One region of the Vibrio fluvialis genome, then DNA from elsewhere that is predicted to be linked to it. Evidence: predicted binding sites of a transcription regulator. Region 1 holds the regulator's gene; each other region holds the start of a gene.
What was found. Region 1 encodes PurR, which represses purine synthesis genes. Its sites were predicted from a motif close to TNANGNAAACGTTTNCNTNA; they were not measured.
Positions count from the first base shown of each region.

Region 2: a site for PurR is predicted at 3,042-3,061, ahead of pckA (phosphoenolpyruvate carboxykinase (ATP)). Genes of this name have one in related genera too.
Region 3: a site for PurR is predicted at 3,855-3,874, ahead of folD (bifunctional methylenetetrahydrofolate dehydrogenase/methenyltetrahydrofolate cyclohydrolase FolD). Genes of this name have one in related genera too.

Region 1 covers NZ_UHIP01000001.1:1,200,013-1,205,522, reverse strand. The annotation lists gene elyC (envelope biogenesis factor ElyC) at 1-509, shown strand, start outside; gene torR (two-component system response regulator TorR) at 575-1,282, opposite strand; gene torD (molecular chaperone TorD) at 1,505-2,152, shown strand; gene purR (HTH-type transcriptional repressor PurR) at 2,428-3,438, shown strand; cyclic di-GMP riboswitch class I at 3,598-3,682, shown strand; gene DYA43_RS05750 (TfoX/Sxy family DNA transformation protein) at 3,800-4,390, shown strand; gene DYA43_RS05745 (TVP38/TMEM64 family protein) at 4,518-5,207, shown strand; gene DYA43_RS05740 (putative signal transducing protein) at 5,204-5,510, shown strand, end outside.
Region 2 covers NZ_UHIP01000001.1:23,514-29,023, reverse strand. The annotation lists gene gspD (type II secretion system secretin GspD) at 1-455, opposite strand, end outside; gene gspC (type II secretion system protein GspC) at 491-1,336, opposite strand; gene hslR (ribosome-associated heat shock protein Hsp15) at 1,603-1,989, shown strand; gene hslO (Hsp33 family molecular chaperone HslO) at 2,023-2,898, shown strand; gene pckA (phosphoenolpyruvate carboxykinase (ATP)) at 3,237-4,865, shown strand; gene DYA43_RS00105 (AsmA family protein) at 4,976-5,510, shown strand, end outside.
Region 3 covers NZ_UHIP01000001.1:1,989,080-1,994,589, forward strand. The annotation lists gene DYA43_RS09325 (ABC transporter substrate-binding protein) at 1-134, shown strand, start outside; gene DYA43_RS09330 (ABC transporter permease) at 239-2,335, shown strand; gene fbpC (ferric ABC transporter ATP-binding protein) at 2,347-3,405, shown strand; tRNA gene DYA43_RS09345 (tRNA-Arg) at 3,664-3,740, opposite strand; gene folD (bifunctional methylenetetrahydrofolate dehydrogenase/methenyltetrahydrofolate cyclohydrolase FolD) at 3,942-4,802, shown strand; gene DYA43_RS09355 (NupC/NupG family nucleoside CNT transporter) at 4,873-5,510, opposite strand, start outside.

The sequences.
Region 1 (5,510 bases):
TGAGTCGCGCGGCATTAATGCGTCTGACCGAGGGTATCCGCATTATGCGTTTGTATCCGGGTTCGAAACTGATCCTGTCAGGTTACGCAGGTGGTAGTGAGTTCAGTCATGCCCGCATGCTGGCTCGAGTCGCGCTGGCGCTGGGCGTTGCGAAATCCGATATCATTTTGCTGGAAACAGCAAAAGATACCTGGGAAGAAGCACGTCAGGCCGCGGCATTCGTGCAGCAACGTAAACTGGTGCTGGTGACGTCAGCCAGTCACATGCAACGCGCGTTAAATGAGTTCCACTCTGCGGGCTTACAGCCTATTCCAGCCCCGACCAACTTTCTGGCTCAAACCAATATCAGTCAGCCTTGGGATAAATACACCCCCAAAGCGCTGTATTTGGAGCAGACAGAACGTTACTGGTACGAAAGTATGGGCTTGATTTGGCAGTCACTGCGTGACTGGGTAGCCGGCCATGAACAGACCGCGCCAATCAATAACGCCGAAACTACGTTGCAGTAAACACTGCATGGGAAGAAACAAAAAAAGACCCGCTGAAGCGGGTCTTTTTCTTTCTGCGTCAACGCTTAATCACCTGCAAACATGTAACCTTCACCATGCACAGTCACAAAGATCTGCGGGTTCTTTGGATCAAACTCCATCTTGGCACGCATACGACGAATCAACACATCGATGGTGCGATCATTCGGCGCATCGACCCGATGACTGATCATATTGAGAATACGCTCGCGGCTGAGCACCTGATTAGGGTACGCCGACAAAGCAACCAACAGCTCATACTCCGCCTTCGTTAAACGCACAGGTTCGCCATTACGAGTTAATGAACGGCGCTGGATATCAAACGTCCATTCGCCAAAACGCACGAGCTTGTCGTCGTCCGGCTCGAGTTCGTGATTGCAGTGGCAAGCAGTGGAAATACGCCACAATAAATTTTTCACGCGAACCAACAGCTCACGTAGTTCAAGCGGTTTGGTGACATAATCGTCAGCACCCATTTCGAGGCCAATAATTCTGTCGATGCTATCCGTGCGTCCAGTAACCAGAATGATTCCAATATCTGATTGCCCGCGAAGTTCTCGCGTCAGTAACAAACCATCTTCACCTGGCAAGTTGATGTCCAGCATCACCAGGTCAATGTCATGTTCACTGAGCGCCTGACGCATCTCTACCCCATTTTCAGCCTCTGTTACCTGATAACCCTCTTTCTGAAAGTAACCAGCCAGCTTACTGCGGGTAACGATGTCGTCTTCAACAACTAGTATGTGATAGCTCATTGACACCACTTTATGCTCATTCGAAATACTCCGTAATTCTATTCATAAACAGTCATAATTCTAGTCTCCAATCCAAAAACCTCAGGGTTTATTGATTCAAAGCAATCTCTGAGCAAGCTATTAATTTGCTGACGTATTTGTTCATATTTTTTCATGGTTTGCGTTATTGCTATTCATGTTTATTGTTTAGACTTATAGGGAGAAAGTATCCGGAGTCTAACCATGCAAGAAGTAAAAGCATTTAACGAAAAGCGCGCCGAAATTTATTGGTGGTTGTCGAGTTTGTTCAGTAAAGAGCTCAGTGATAAAGAGATCGAGCAATATCATTCACCCGAAATTCGTGCCTTTCTGACTGGCTTGAGTGAAAACGCCGGACTGAAAGCGGCGGTGACGCATCTGGTGGAAGCACTGAACCGCTTGCTCGACCGTGACGATGCCCGCCTTGAATTGGCGGCCGACTTTTGCGACCTGTTTTTAAAGTCAGACAAGGATTCAGCCCTGCCCTACGCCTCCGTTTACCTTGGTAAAACAGGCCTGTTGAACGATACTCCGGCACAAGAAATGGCTGACTTGATGAAACAGCACGGCGTTGCGATTCACGACTCACTGAACGAACCAGCTGATCATTTGGCTGTCGAGTTGGATTTCTTGGGACATATGATTATTCGGTCCAACGAACTGGAAAAACAGTCACATATGGAACAAGCCTTTTCTGAACAGGCCGAATTTATCCAATCTCATCTCTTGAGTTGGGTACCAACTTTCGCGACCCGTTGCCAGTCGCTTGATCAATTTGGTTTTTACGCCGCAGTCAGCGAGCTTCTGGTCGCCTTCCTGCAACTTGATCAGGCTTATTTGACTGACGAATAGTTCGCTATCATGCTCACAAATTGAAGAATATCGCGCGAACTTTGTGACGATCATTTGATCTCATCCGATGAATTTCGTTGCGAGTTCACGCGTTGCGGACTACTATATTGCCCGCAAACGATAAAATATGAATTTAAGATGCAAACCGCTGTTTTCGAGCGGTTTTTGTGTTTTTACTACTTTTAGGCTTCACTTGCAGTACAAGCCTAACCGCTGCTGAATCTGATAGCACGACGCATTTTGTTGCGCTCAGCAGTCATCGACAGGACAAACCTATGGCTACGATTAAAGACGTTGCACGCCTGGCTGGCGTTTCAACAACAACCGTATCTCACGTAATTAATAAAACTCGATTTGTTGCAGAAGCCACACAAGAAAAAGTGATGGATGCTGTTAAAGAGCTGAACTATGCACCGAGCGCTGTAGCTCGAAGCCTAAAGTGCAACACCACACGAACAATTGGTATGTTGGTCACTCAGTCCACCAACCTCTTCTTCTCCGAAGTGATCGATGGTGTGGAAAGCTACTGTTACCGTCAGGGTTACACGCTGATCCTGTGTAACACCGGTGGTATTTACGAAAAGCAACGCGACTACATCCGCATGCTGGCGGAAAAGCGCGTAGACGGTATTTTGGTTATGTGTTCTGACCTGACCGAAGAACTGCTGGAAATGTTGGAAAGCCATTCTGACATTCCTAAGGTGATCATGGATTGGGGTCCAGAGACCTCTCAGGCTGATAAGATCATCGATAACTCCGAAGAAGGGGGTTATCTGGCTACTAAATACCTGACTGACCGCGGTCATACTGATATCGCTTGCCTGAGTGGCCATTTCGTTAAAGCCGCCTGTCAGGAACGTATTGCTGGTTTCCGCCGTGCGATGGCAGAAGCAAACCTGCCTGTCCGCGAAGACTGGATTCTGGAAGGTAACTTCGAGTGTGACACCGCCGTACTGGCCGCAGATAAAATCATCGCCATGGACAAACGTCCAACCGCTGTATTCTGTTTTAACGATACAATGGCGCTTGGCTTAATGAGCCGCCTGCAACAACGTGGGATTCGTGTTCCGGAAGATATGTCGGTTATCGGTTATGACAACATTGAGCTGGCAGAGTATTTCTCTCCACCGCTAACCACTATCCACCAACCTAAACGTCGTGTGGGTAAAAACGCATTCGAAATATTACTCGAACGAATCAAAGATAAAGAGCACGATCGCCGTATCTTCGAGATGCATCCGGAGATTGTAGAGCGCGACACAGTAAAAGACTTGACAAAACAATAACTTTGCAGAAAATCAACATGTCTGAATTGTCTATTTAGATTCAAAATCAATGAATCAAGTTGCAATGGTTGGACATATATATTTGAATAACATCACATTTGCACAAGGTAAATGTGATGTTTATCCAAATTTTTGATTATCCTTTTTTTGAAGGAAATGTCACGCACAGGGCAAACCATCTGAAAAGGTGGGACGCAAAGCCTCCGGCCTAAACCCAATTCGGGTAGGTAGCGGGGTTACCGATGGCAAAAATGCATACACTAAGAAGTTGACTCCTAACTGACATACTCTCTGCATTCTTTTGCTATTTTCTCGGACCTGACTTTGGTGGCGTATTAATTAATACACCGAGACTTACAGCATGGATAAACCAATACTAAAAGATTCAATGCGGCTCTTTGAGCAATTTGGACGCGTTAAATCTCGTTCAATGTTTGGTGGCTTTGGGATTTTTGTTGATGACACAATGTTCGCATTGGTGGTTAACGACAGACTTCACATTCGCGCCGACGATGCTTCAACAGCCAAGTTCAAACAACAAGGCTACGAGCCTTATGTTTATAAAAAGCGCGGATTTCCCGTTGTAACCAAGTATTTCGCTTTGCCGGAAGACTGTTGGTTAGACACCGCAAAAATTCTGGAAGACGCGAAAGCGGCATTAGCAGTGGCCAAAGATGAGCGTGAGACTCAAGCCCAAGCGAAGCCGGATCGTCTTAAAGATCTCCCTAACCTGCGCCTTGCAACCGAACGAATGCTGAAAAAAGCCGGCATCGAAACGGTGGAAGATCTGCAGGAGAAAGGTGCCGTAGAAGCTTACAAAGCCGTTAGACAATCACATTCTTCAGATGTCGGCTTGGAGCTTCTGTGGGCACTTGAAGGCGCCATTGAGGGCAAGCACTGGTCAGTTATCCCTCAAACGCGTCGCGACGAGTTGTTACAGCGTTTGTCGTAAACCTTTTTGAGAGCAACTTCATTAAAAGCATCCGTTCACGGATGCTTTTTTCTTTGGGTGAAAGAAAATATCGCTTTTCCCTGTCTGGTTACGTATACCTTAGATAACCGTATAACGAGAAACATCGATGAGTAAGAAGTTAGTTCTAGGCTTAATTTTGCTGGCCGTGATCATTGGATTAGGGCTCACGTTCAGTCAATACCTCACTCTGGACAATGCCAAAGCTCAGCAAGCGCTGTTGTCGGACTATATCGCCGAACATTTGCTTGCTGCTGCCCTGATTTACTTTGTCAGCTACGTCTTGATTACGGCGTTCTCGATACCCGGCGCAGCCGTTGTCACATTGCTTGGAGCAGCATTGTTCGGCTTTTGGCTCAGTCTTTTGCTTGTCTCTTTCGCCAGTACCATCGGTGCAACACTAGCCTTTCTGAGCAGCCGTTATCTGCTTCGAGACTGGGTTCAACAACGATTTGGTGACAAATTGAACGCAATCAACCAAGGCGTTGAGCGTGATGGCGCGTTTTATTTGCTGTCATTACGGCTGATCCCTGTATTCCCGTTCTTTCTGATAAACCTCTTGATGGGCCTAAGTCCCATTAACGTTGCCCGCTACTATTGGGTCAGCCAGTTGGGTATGCTGCCTGGCACTGCGGTGTATCTAAACGCCGGCACACAACTGGCACAAATTGATTCATTATCCGGCATTGTCTCGCCATCGGTGTTGCTGTCATTCGCCTTACTTGGGGTGTTTCCACTGCTCATGAAATGGGTGATGAACCGGCTGGTCAGACGCTCTGCCAACACGGTACAACGATGAAAATATTCATAGCCGCCAATCCGACGGAAGCACACTTGCTGTGCGAACTGCTAAAACAAGCCAATATTGCCTGTGAGGTGCGTGGAGAAGGTTTGTTTGGTCTGCGCGGTGAGTTGCCGATGAATGATGAAACTGCGCCTTACATCTGGTTGTATGACGTGACTCAGCATGAGCGGGCGCAAGCTATCATTGAAGATTATCAAAGCCCGTCCAGCAGTTCCCGTTCAACACCATGGCAGTGTGCACATTGTGGTGAGCTTAATGAACGTCAGTTTGCCGTATGCTGGAATTGCGGAAAAGCCG
Region 2 (5,510 bases), 1.2 Mb from region 1:
GCGCCTGCGTTATCAATCAGCTGACGCAGCAGCGGCGAGAGTTCACGCACTGATACGTTTTTGACCGCCACTACCTGAGTGATGACGTTGTCGCCGTTGGCGCGATCATTATCGCCCAGAACCGGAATGGCGGACGTTTTGGCATCCTTCGCCTTGATGACTTTCAGCACGCCGTTGTCCATTTCAACCACCGCGAAGCCGTACACTTCGAGAACATTGAGGAAAAAGCTGTAGTACTGCTTTTCATTCAACGTATCGTAGCTGCGGACATCCACTTTGCCTCGTACAGAAGGGTCAACAATAATGGTTTTCTCGAGGTTGCGGCCGACAATGTTGATGAATTCCTGAATATCCGTGCCTTTAAAGCTGGCGCTGAATTCATTCGCCAGTGCTAACGGCGTTGCCAATAAACTTCCGGCTAACAGCCATGCACTTTTGTTAAGCCAATGCTTCACAGAATACTCCCTCAACGTTTGCTGACACTTTGATGTTAAAACTGAATATAGATGTCATGTTGCTGTCCATCTCGTTCTACTGTGAGGTTAATCTCGGTCAAATCCGTAATCGACTCAAAGACCTTGCTCATCACGTCCGGATCCGTCAGATCCAGACCATTTAATTGTGTGGCGATATCGCCGTTCTGTAATCCCACTGACTCAAACAGTGCCGGGTCTTTACCCGGGCTGACACGGTAGCCCAGAATTTTGTCATCCTGCTTCAACTGGGAGAGCGTGACGTATTGGAAAATTTCGCGGGGGTTTTTGGCGACCGCGGCGCGAATCGCGTCGAGTTTATCTTCCACGGGCGTGTCTTTGGCTGTTCGGGTTGGTGCTGCGGCAGGTTGGGCACTGACTTTAGAATAGTCTATTCCTTCCAGCATCAGGGTCTCATCCCGGCCAGAATTATCAATAATGACCCGATCCGGCATCACCGCTTTGAGTTTTACTCGCGTGCCTTCAATCACTTCATTCAGACCATACGTTGCCTGAGACCCACGATTGGCAATCACCGCCAAACTCTGGCTCGGCTCAGAACTCGCAACAACGCCCACCAGCACCAGGTTTAAACGGGTTTTAGGCGCGTCGACTTTGACAGGCGCCGGAGGTGGCGTCTGGTCGTTGTAATGTCCGAACAGATCGCCTTTCTGCAATACGCTGATGTCCATGCCACTGTTGGTTTTGGGCTGAGCCGACGCATTGGCTGACCATGCGGCGACCGTCGTCTGTTCACTGTGCAGCATCCAAACCATTTTGCCGACGATCCACGCAGACAATGCGATGCAAATCAAAGTGACCCACAAACTGAGCGGCTTTTGCCAATGTGGAAAACGCTGCATCCAATCCCCGGATGTCAGTTGTTGTAAATTGATACGCTCCACTCTGTGTCCTTCATTCCTAAATTGTTGCGCTAACGTCATGTTTTTTATCAGTAGGAGCCTTTTAATTCAGGACCTTATATAAAATATAGCAATATATCACAAGCTTCGCGGACTTCTTTTAACTTACGATTAAATTGTCGACTTGCTTGAAAAACTGACATGCAATCACCATTGTAACCAGCAAGCCAAAAGCGAAATAAACACATTAGAGGTAATTTGCCAGCATGAGTTCCCCATCTGAAGCGGTTCGACTCGATAAATGGTTGTGGGCCGCAAGATTTTACAAAACTCGCTCGCTGGCGCGGAATATGGTCGATGGTGGCAAAGTTCACTATAATGGCCAGCGAACAAAACCAAGTAAGCTGGTCGAAGTCGGTGCGATCATTACCCTGCGCCAAGGCAACGAAGAAAAAACCGTTGTAATTGAACGCGTTTCCGAACAGAGACGTGGCGCACCGGAAGCTCAGACCCTGTATTCAGAAACGGCTGAAAGCGTGGTGAAACGCGAGCGCATGGCGCTGGCGCGTAAACTCAACGCCACCAACCCAGCCCCGGATCGCCGCCCGGATAAAAAACAGCGCCGCGATCTTCTAAAATTTAAACATCAATAAAGAGCCGGACTATTCCTTATGACTACAAGCTCAGTGTCGAAAAACACGTTAAACCGCTACCTATTTGAAGATCTTTCAGTACGTGGCGAGTTGGTGCAACTGGATGAAACGTACCAACACATGATTACCAGCAAGGAATACCCAGCTCCAGTACAGAAACTGTTGGGTGAGCTTTTGGTTGCGACCTCACTGCTGACGGCTACGCTGAAGTTTGAAGGCTCGATTACCCTGCAACTGCAAGGCAACGGCCCGGTTTCACTGGCTGTGATTAACGGTGACAACAACCAGAAAGTACGTGGTGTGGCTCGCTGGGAAGGCGATATTGCCGATGACGCAGGACTACACGATATGATGGGCAGCGGCTATCTGGTGATCACCATTGAACCGAAACAGGGCGAGCGCTATCAGGGCGTGGTTGGCCTGGAAGGTGACAATCTGGCTGAAGTACTGGAAGGTTACTTCCTGCGTTCAGAACAGCTGAAAACCCGCCTGTGGATTCGCGTTGGTGAACAGGAAGGCAAACCTCACGCTGCCGGCATGCTTCTACAAATCATGCCCGACGGCACAGGCACTCCGGAAGATTTCGAGCACCTGGAGCAACTGACCAATACGGTGAAGGATGAAGAGCTGTTCACACTGGAAGCCAATGAGCTGCTGTACCGCCTGTACAACCAGGAAAAAGTGAAAGTATTCGAACCTCAACCAGTTCAATTCCAGTGCGGTTGTTCTCGTGAGCGCAGCGCCGCAGCGATCGTAACCCTCTCGCGTGACGAGGTGTACGAGATTCTGGCAGAAGAAGGTTTTGTCGCTCTGCATTGTGACTATTGCGGCACCACTTACTCGTTCGATTCCGCGCAAGTGGCTGAATTGTTCGCACAAGATAGCTCAGAGAACAAAACCCTGCATTAATTTATCGGGTTTAACAAGCACGAAAATTTACCACTACAGCCAGCATTATGCTGGCTTTTTTTGTGATCAAAACCCAATAAAATCAATAGTTACACTCACCGTACGCCGTACTTAATTTCTTTGGAATAATAATCCCTTTGGTCTGGCGCAATGGTTTGCGTGCGCGATAAAATACCCCAGCCAACAATATGTGACGGGTTACCTAAAACCACAGGGAAAGCGTGGATAATTTTTGAACTATCTCCCTGTTTTTTCCCCACCCCGTTGCTAGCATGGTGAGCAGATAACAATTACAAACATTATTAAAAATCCCTACAAAATCCTTATAAGGAGCACCTATGACCGTTATGGAACATACTAAGGCTGCACAATTAGATCTTACCCAATACGGAATAACCGATGTAACTGAAGTGGTGCGAAACCCAAGTTACGAATTGTTATTCGAAGAAGAAACTCGCTCAGATCTGGAAGGCTACGAAAAAGGCGTAGTCACTGAACTGGGTGCAGTGGCCGTTGATACCGGCATCTTCACTGGCCGCTCACCAAAAGACAAATTCATCGTTAAAGACGCCACTACCGAAGAAAACATGTGGTGGACGTCTGAACAAGCGAAAAACGACAACAAACCGATCAATCAGGCCGTGTGGAACGATCTGAAAGCGCTGGTTGGCAAGCAATTGTCCGGCAAGCGTCTGTTTGTGGTCGATGGCTACTGTGGCGCGAACGCTGATACCCGTCTGTGCGTACGCTTTATTACTGAGGTCGCATGGCAGGCTCACTTCGTGAAGAACATGTTCATCCGTCCTTCTGAAGAAGAGCTGGCAACGTTCAAACCGGATTTCGTGGTCATGAACGGCGCGAAATGCACCAACGATAAATGGCAGGAACACGGTCTGAACTCTGAAAACTTCACCGTATTCAACCTGACCGAAAAAATGCAACTGATTGGCGGTACTTGGTACGGCGGCGAGATGAAAAAAGGTATGTTCGCGATGATGAACTACTTCCTGCCGCTGCAAGGCATCGCGTCAATGCACTGTAGTGCCAACATGAGCAAAGATGGCGACGTCGCTGTGTTCTTTGGTCTGTCTGGTACCGGTAAAACCACTCTGTCGACCGATCCAAAACGCGCGCTGATTGGTGACGATGAGCACGGCTGGGACGACGATGGCGTCTTCAACTTCGAAGGCGGTTGCTACGCGAAAACCATCAAGCTATCGAAAGAAGCCGAGCCAGACATCTACAACGCGATTCGTCGTGATGCATTGCTGGAAAACGTGACTGTCCGCGCTGATGGCTCGATCGATTTCGATGATGGTTCAAAAACCGAGAACACCCGTGTTTCTTACCCGATTTACCACATCGACAACATCGTTAAACCCGTCTCCAAAGGCGGTCACGCGAACAAAGTGATCTTCCTGTCTGCCGATGCATTCGGCGTGCTGCCTCCAGTGTCTAAACTGACGCCGGAACAAACCAAGTACCACTTCCTGTCTGGCTTTACAGCCAAACTGGCCGGTACTGAACGCGGCATTACCGAGCCAACGCCAACCTTCTCTGCTTGTTTCGGCGCAGCGTTCCTGACGCTACACCCGACCAAGTACGCCGAAGTGCTGGTGAAACGCATGGAAGCCGCTGGTGCGGAAGCTTACCTGGTTAACACGGGCTGGAACGGCACGGGCAAACGTATCTCGATTAAAGATACCCGTGGCATCATTGATGCAATTCTGGATGGTTCAATCGAACAAGCCGAAACCAAGCACATTCCTATCTTCAACCTGGAAGTCCCAACAGCGCTGCCAGGCGTAGATCCTGCAATCCTTGACCCACGTGATACTTATACCGACCCACTACAATGGGAAAGCAAAGCTAAAGATTTGGCCTCTCGCTTTATCAACAACTTTGCTAAGTACACCGACAACGCGGAAGGTAAAGCGCTGGTTGCGGCAGGTCCTCAACTGGACTAAAACTGATAACTCAGTAGCAAGCCCCTCTTTTGAGGGGCTTTTTTTGTTGAAGCCAGCGCCAATTTACTCCAAGCTGTGGACTTTCAGGACGGTCATCGCATCAGGGAATTATGAAAAAGCTGCTTGCTCTCGGGGTTGGATTGGTTGCGCTGCTGCTGGCACTGACGCTGGTCGCATTCGGCATCATGCACACCCGTTACCTGACACCGTCTGCGCAGTGGCTGACCGAGCATCTGTGGCCCGAAAAACTGACCTTCAGTGAGCTCGATTACGAATACCCACTCCATTTCCGCCTGCACAATGTGACGCTGGAAACCAGCGCCAACCCCTTGAGCTTTCAACAAGTGGATATCTGGCTCAGCCCGCAACTGTTTCATCAGGACAAATGGGTGATCGACAGCGTACTGCTCGATGGTGCCAACTTTTCCGATGGCTTGCCAGACAATGATTTTCTTGCCCAACTGCAACTCAATCAACTGGCGCTGCACAATATCGATTTCGCCAATCACGGCCTGATTGCACGCGGCGTCAATTTACAGGTCAAAAAGCCTATCTGGAACAACGCCAAACAGTGGCTGCCTTACGGCGAACTGCAACTCTCAGCCGAACAGTTTTACTGGCAAGGTGAAGCGCTCAACAATGTAC
Region 3 (5,510 bases), 790 kb from region 1:
CAGAGCAATCGCCGAATGCCCTCAATCCGAAAGACCTCAAATTGATTAATTACGACATGGAAACCTACGGTTCTTCCGATGAGCGTAAGCGTTTGATCACCAAATGGGTGAACGACGTCAAGATGGGCAACTAATCCATCGGTTCTTTCTGACCGTCCTCTGACGGCTTTCATCACCTGACACTCAGTCTGCTGGTTCTGGCGGGCAGGCTGAGTGCAGCTCAAAAAAAGGTTCCAACATGAACGAGCAAATTCAGGCTTTGAACCTCACGACCAGCCAGCCACGGCGCATCGACGCCGTTTTTTACTGGCTTGGCGTGATGGTGTTTAGCTTTATCCTTCTGCCATCCTTTGCTTTGGACTATGGTCTGTTTGAATCGACCGCAGACGAGTTTTACGACGCGATGGGCTGGAGCTCTGTCAATATTTCCTGGCTCTGGTTCAGCCTGCCTCTTTTTCTGATTGTTCGCCCACTGCAACCCGCTGGACGCCAGCACAAAGTCCGCCATTATCTGGATATCGGCTATTCCGCGCTGTGCATGCTGGTGATACTAATCAGCTCCTGGCTGGCGCATCAGGGTTTGGGTTATTCCACCATCTTGCTGTTTATTGCGCTTGGCGCTGTCATGACCACGGCTTTCGCCCGCCTTGAATATTTGGGCGGCGACCATTTTGTGATTGGGTCGCTCATCAGCATTATTTTGCTGATTGCCATTTTCATTATTTTTCCAAGCATCGCGATTTTTCTGCCGATGTTCAAAGATGAGATGGGCCAATGGACCGCGTGGCAATTTATGGAGATTCTCTCGCAATCTCATACCCTGTCGGTGATCCGCAACTCCATCGTTCTGGGCATTGCGGTGGGGGTGGGTGCCACGTTCTTTGGTTTGATCTTCGCCATTTATACCACGCGCATCGCCAAACGGTCGGCGTTTATTGCCCGCGTGTTTTCCATTCTGCCCATCGTGACCCCGCCGTTCATCGTCGGACTCGGCGTGACCTTAATGCTGGGACGCTCTGGTTACATCACTGAATTGATGGTGGACTGGTTCGGGCTGCAAAAAACCAACTGGTTATATGGTTTTACCGGCATTTGGCTGGCTCAGGTTCTCGCCTTTGCGCCAATGTCGTTCATGATTCTGGATGGCGCCCTCAAATCCCTCCATCCGTCACTGGAAGAGGCGTCTTACACGCTGAAAGCCAACCGCTATCAGACATTCTTTGGCATCATTATTCCGCTCTTGAAACCGGCGCTCGCTAACTCGTTCCTGATTATTTTCGTGCAGTCGCTGGCTGATTTCAGTAACCCGTTGGTGCTGGGGGGAAGCTTTGACGTTCTGGCGACCCAAATCTACTTCTACATCGCCGGCGCACAGCTCGATTATGCCTCCGCCAGTACGCTGGGTTCTGTGCTGCTTCTGTTCTCTCTGGCCATCTTTGTCGTCCAGTATCTGTGGATTGGGCAACGTTCCTACGTCACGATTTCCGGCAAGGCCTATCGTGGTGACGTGCAGGATATGCCAGCGTCACTCAAACTGGGCGTCACCTTGACGTTGTATGTCTGGATGGTGTTTAACGTGCTTCTGTACGGCAGCATCTTCTTTGGTAGTTTCACCGTGAACTGGGGGGTGGATTACACGCTCACACTGCAAAACTACCTCAACCTGTTTGGCAACGGCATGTCTGATGGTGCCTGGCCGTCACTCATCACGACCATGATTTACGCAGGTGTCGCTGCGCCAATCACCGCCCTGTTCGGATTGCTGATTGCGTATGTAGTGGTTCGTCAGCAGTTCTACGGTAAAAAGGTCATCGAATTCTCGACCATGCTCTGCTTTGCCGTTCCGGGCACCGTGGCGGGGGTGTCGTATATTCTGGCGTTTAACGATGCGCCTATTTACCTGACAGGCACCGCGGCAATTGTGGTGATCTCGATGGTGATGCGTAACGTGCCGGTGGGCATTCGCTCCGGTATCGCCGGACTTGGTCAGCTCGATAAATCACTTGATGAAGCGTCATTGAGCCTGCGCGCCAGTTCCCTGCAAACCATTCGTCACATCATCCTGCCACTGCTGCGCCCGGCGATTCTGTCGACACTGGTCTACAGCTTTGTGCGTGCGATGACGACGGTGAGCGCGATTATCTTTCTGGTTACCCCGGAAACCCGTGTTGCCACGTCGTACATTCTGAACCGCGTCGAAGACGGTGAATACGGGATTGCCATTGCGTATGGCTCTGTCCTGATTGTGGTGATGTTAGCCATCATTCTGTTGTTTGATTTATTGGTCGGTGAAGCTCGTATTTCCCGCTCCAAAGCCACCAACCAAGATTCCTAGGAGATGTCACCATGGAAAAACAAAACTTCGTTGTACTGAAAAACATCTGCAAGCGATTCGGTAACAATACCGTGATCGGTAATCTGGATTTGGAAATTAAGAAAGGCAGCCTGGTGACCCTGCTCGGTCCGTCGGGCTGCGGTAAAACGACTGTGCTGCGTTTGGTGGCCGGACTGGAAAAACCCACCAGCGGCCAAATCTTTATCGACGGTGAAGATGTGACGGAACGTTCCATTCAGCAGCGCGATATCTGTATGGTGTTCCAGTCGTACGCCCTTTTCCCGCATATGTCTTTGTATGAGAACGTGGCATATGGGCTAAAAATGCTCAAACTCCCGGCCGAAGAAATTCGCCAGCGGGTCGATGAAGCGTTGAAAATCGTCGACTTGGAAGGCATGGGTGAGCGCTTTGTCGATCAGATCTCCGGTGGCCAGCAGCAACGCGTTGCCCTCGCCCGGGCTCTGGTACTCAAACCCAAAGTGCTGTTATTCGACGAACCCTTAAGTAACCTGGACGCCAACCTGCGCCGCAGCATGCGTGAAACCATTCGCGAGTTGCAACAACGTTTCGACATTACCTCGTTGTATGTCACGCACGATCAGGCTGAAGCCTTTGCGGTATCGGATACGGTGATCGTGATGAAAAGCGGAGAGATTATGCAGATTGGCTCGCCGCAAGAGCTCTACAAGTCGCCGAAATCGATGTTTATGGCGAACTTTATGGGTGAAGCGAATCTGTTTCAGGGCCATTTCGACGGTGAACGTATTCACATTCATGGTTACGCGATCGATGCCGACCCAGAGGCAACGCAAGGCAAAGCGAAGGGAGAATATCAGATTGGTGTTCGCCCGGAAGCCATTACCCTGAGTACGCAGGGCGAAAACAGCCAGGCATGTGAGGTACTCAAATACGCGTATATGGGTTCAATGTATGAAGTCACAGTCAAATGGCACGATCAGGAGCTGCTGCTGCAACTCAACTCAGCCCAATTTCGCCAGGAGCTGACCAAGCACGCTTATCTCGAGTTCAACCCGAGAGGGCTGTTCTTGCTCCCTGCCGACGAGGCCTAGTTCATTTTCGGCAAATCAACCCCACTTCGGTGGGGTTTCTTATTTCTATCACTCAGTGGAGAAAACATTCTGATTTAAAGCCACCAGTGAGTAGTAATACTCAAACTGTCCCTCGAATCCAAAGCGACTCGCACCTTACTCTCAAAACGAAGTGATAGTAGCGACACATTTCTCGTTGAAGCAGGTATACAATATGCTCACCAATGGAGCGCCAGAAACGAAAAAGCCCCAGCAGAAACTGCTGAGGCTTGGAATAAATGGCACGCCCTGTAGGATTCGAACCTACGACCACATCCTTAGAAGGGACGTGCTCTATCCAGCTGAGCTAAGGGCGCGCTACAGGGAGAGGATTATACGAGTTAGAGAGGGTAAATCAACGGCTTTGTCTAACATTATGTTTCAAATGACCAAAATTTTGTCACTCAGACAATAAGTGCTGAAAAACAGAACAAAGCAAACGTTTGCTTATAGATGTTCTTCAAAATATCTGCGACAATGCGCGCAAAAATTTTCACTACGAATGTGTAAGGAAAGTCATGACTGCTCAAAATATTGATGGAACACTCATTTCTCAGACAGTACGTTCCGAGGTTGCGGCCCGTGTTAAGGCTCGCACTCAAGCAGGGCTGCGCGCACCGGGTCTGGCTGTGGTTTTAGTGGGTGAAGACCCGGCTTCTCAGGTCTACGTGGGCAGTAAACGCCGCGCTTGTGAAGAAGTGGGATTTGTTTCTAAGTCGTTTGACTTACCGGCAACCGCCACCGAAAACGAACTGTTGGCTCTGGTTGATCAACTGAATAACGATCCGGAAATCGACGGCATTCTGGTTCAGCTGCCTCTGCCTGCCGGCATTGACTCCACTCAGGTGCTGGAGCGCATCGTTCCGGAAAAAGACGTCGATGGTTTCCATCCTTACAACGTCGGTCGTTTGGCTCAGCGCATTCCTAAGCTGCGCTCTTGCACGCCAAAAGGCATCATTACGCTGTTGGATCGCTACAACATTCCGCTGCGCGGCAAACACGCGGTCATCGTGGGCGCTTCGAACATTGTCGGTCGCCCAATGACACTGGAACTGCTGCTGGCTGGCTGTACGACGACAACTTGTCACCGCTTTACCAAAGATCTGGAACATCACGTCCGTCAGGCTGACGTACTGGTGGTTGCGGTCGGTAAGCCGAATTTCATTCCGGGCGCGTGGATCAAAGAAGGCGCGATCGTGGTCGATGTCGGTATCAACCGTCTCGACACTGGTAAACTGGTTGGCGATGTGGAATACGATGTAGCTCGTACTCGCGCCAGCTTCATTACGCCGGTTCCGGGTGGTGTTGGCCCAATGACCGTTGCCAGCCTGATTGAAAACACCATGCTGGCCTGCGAGCAGTACCACACCAATAAGTGATGCTGTTTAGCAAGTTCCAAAAGCAAAAACCCCAGCCTAGGCTGGGGTTCTTTTTAGCTTAAGAAAGCACTTACAGTGACAGAATCACGCCGGCAATCGAAGCGCTCATCAGGTTCGCCAGAACGCCAGCGGCGATCGCGCGAAAACCGTATTTGGAGATGAAGCTACGACGCTCAGGGACCAGGCTACCCAAACCACCAATCAAAATTGCCATGCTGGAGATATTGGCAAAGCCACACAGCGCGAAGGTTACGATAGCCTGCGAATGTGCGCTCAGCTGCGATTTCACATCCATCAATTGGATAAAGGCGACAAACTCGTTCACCACGATCTTGTTACCGATCAGCGAACCTGCCGTGATGGCTTCGTTCCATGGAATACCAATCAGCCAAGCCAGTGGTGCGAACAGATAGCCCAGAATCAGTTGGAAACTCAGTTCGATACCAAACAGTCCGCCAACCCAGCCCAACATGCCGTTCAGCAGCGCAATCACACTGACAAACGCCAGCAAAGTCCCGCCCACCGCTACGGCAATACGCACACCGGACATCGCACCGTCAGCTACGGCTTCCACCACGTTAGTCGCTTGCGGCAGATCCAGTTCGTGCGATTCAACCTGAACGTCGACCGTGTCCTGCTCTGGTACCAGCAGTTTGGCCATCAGCAAACCCGCTGGTGCAGACATAAACGCGGCCGCAATCAGATAGC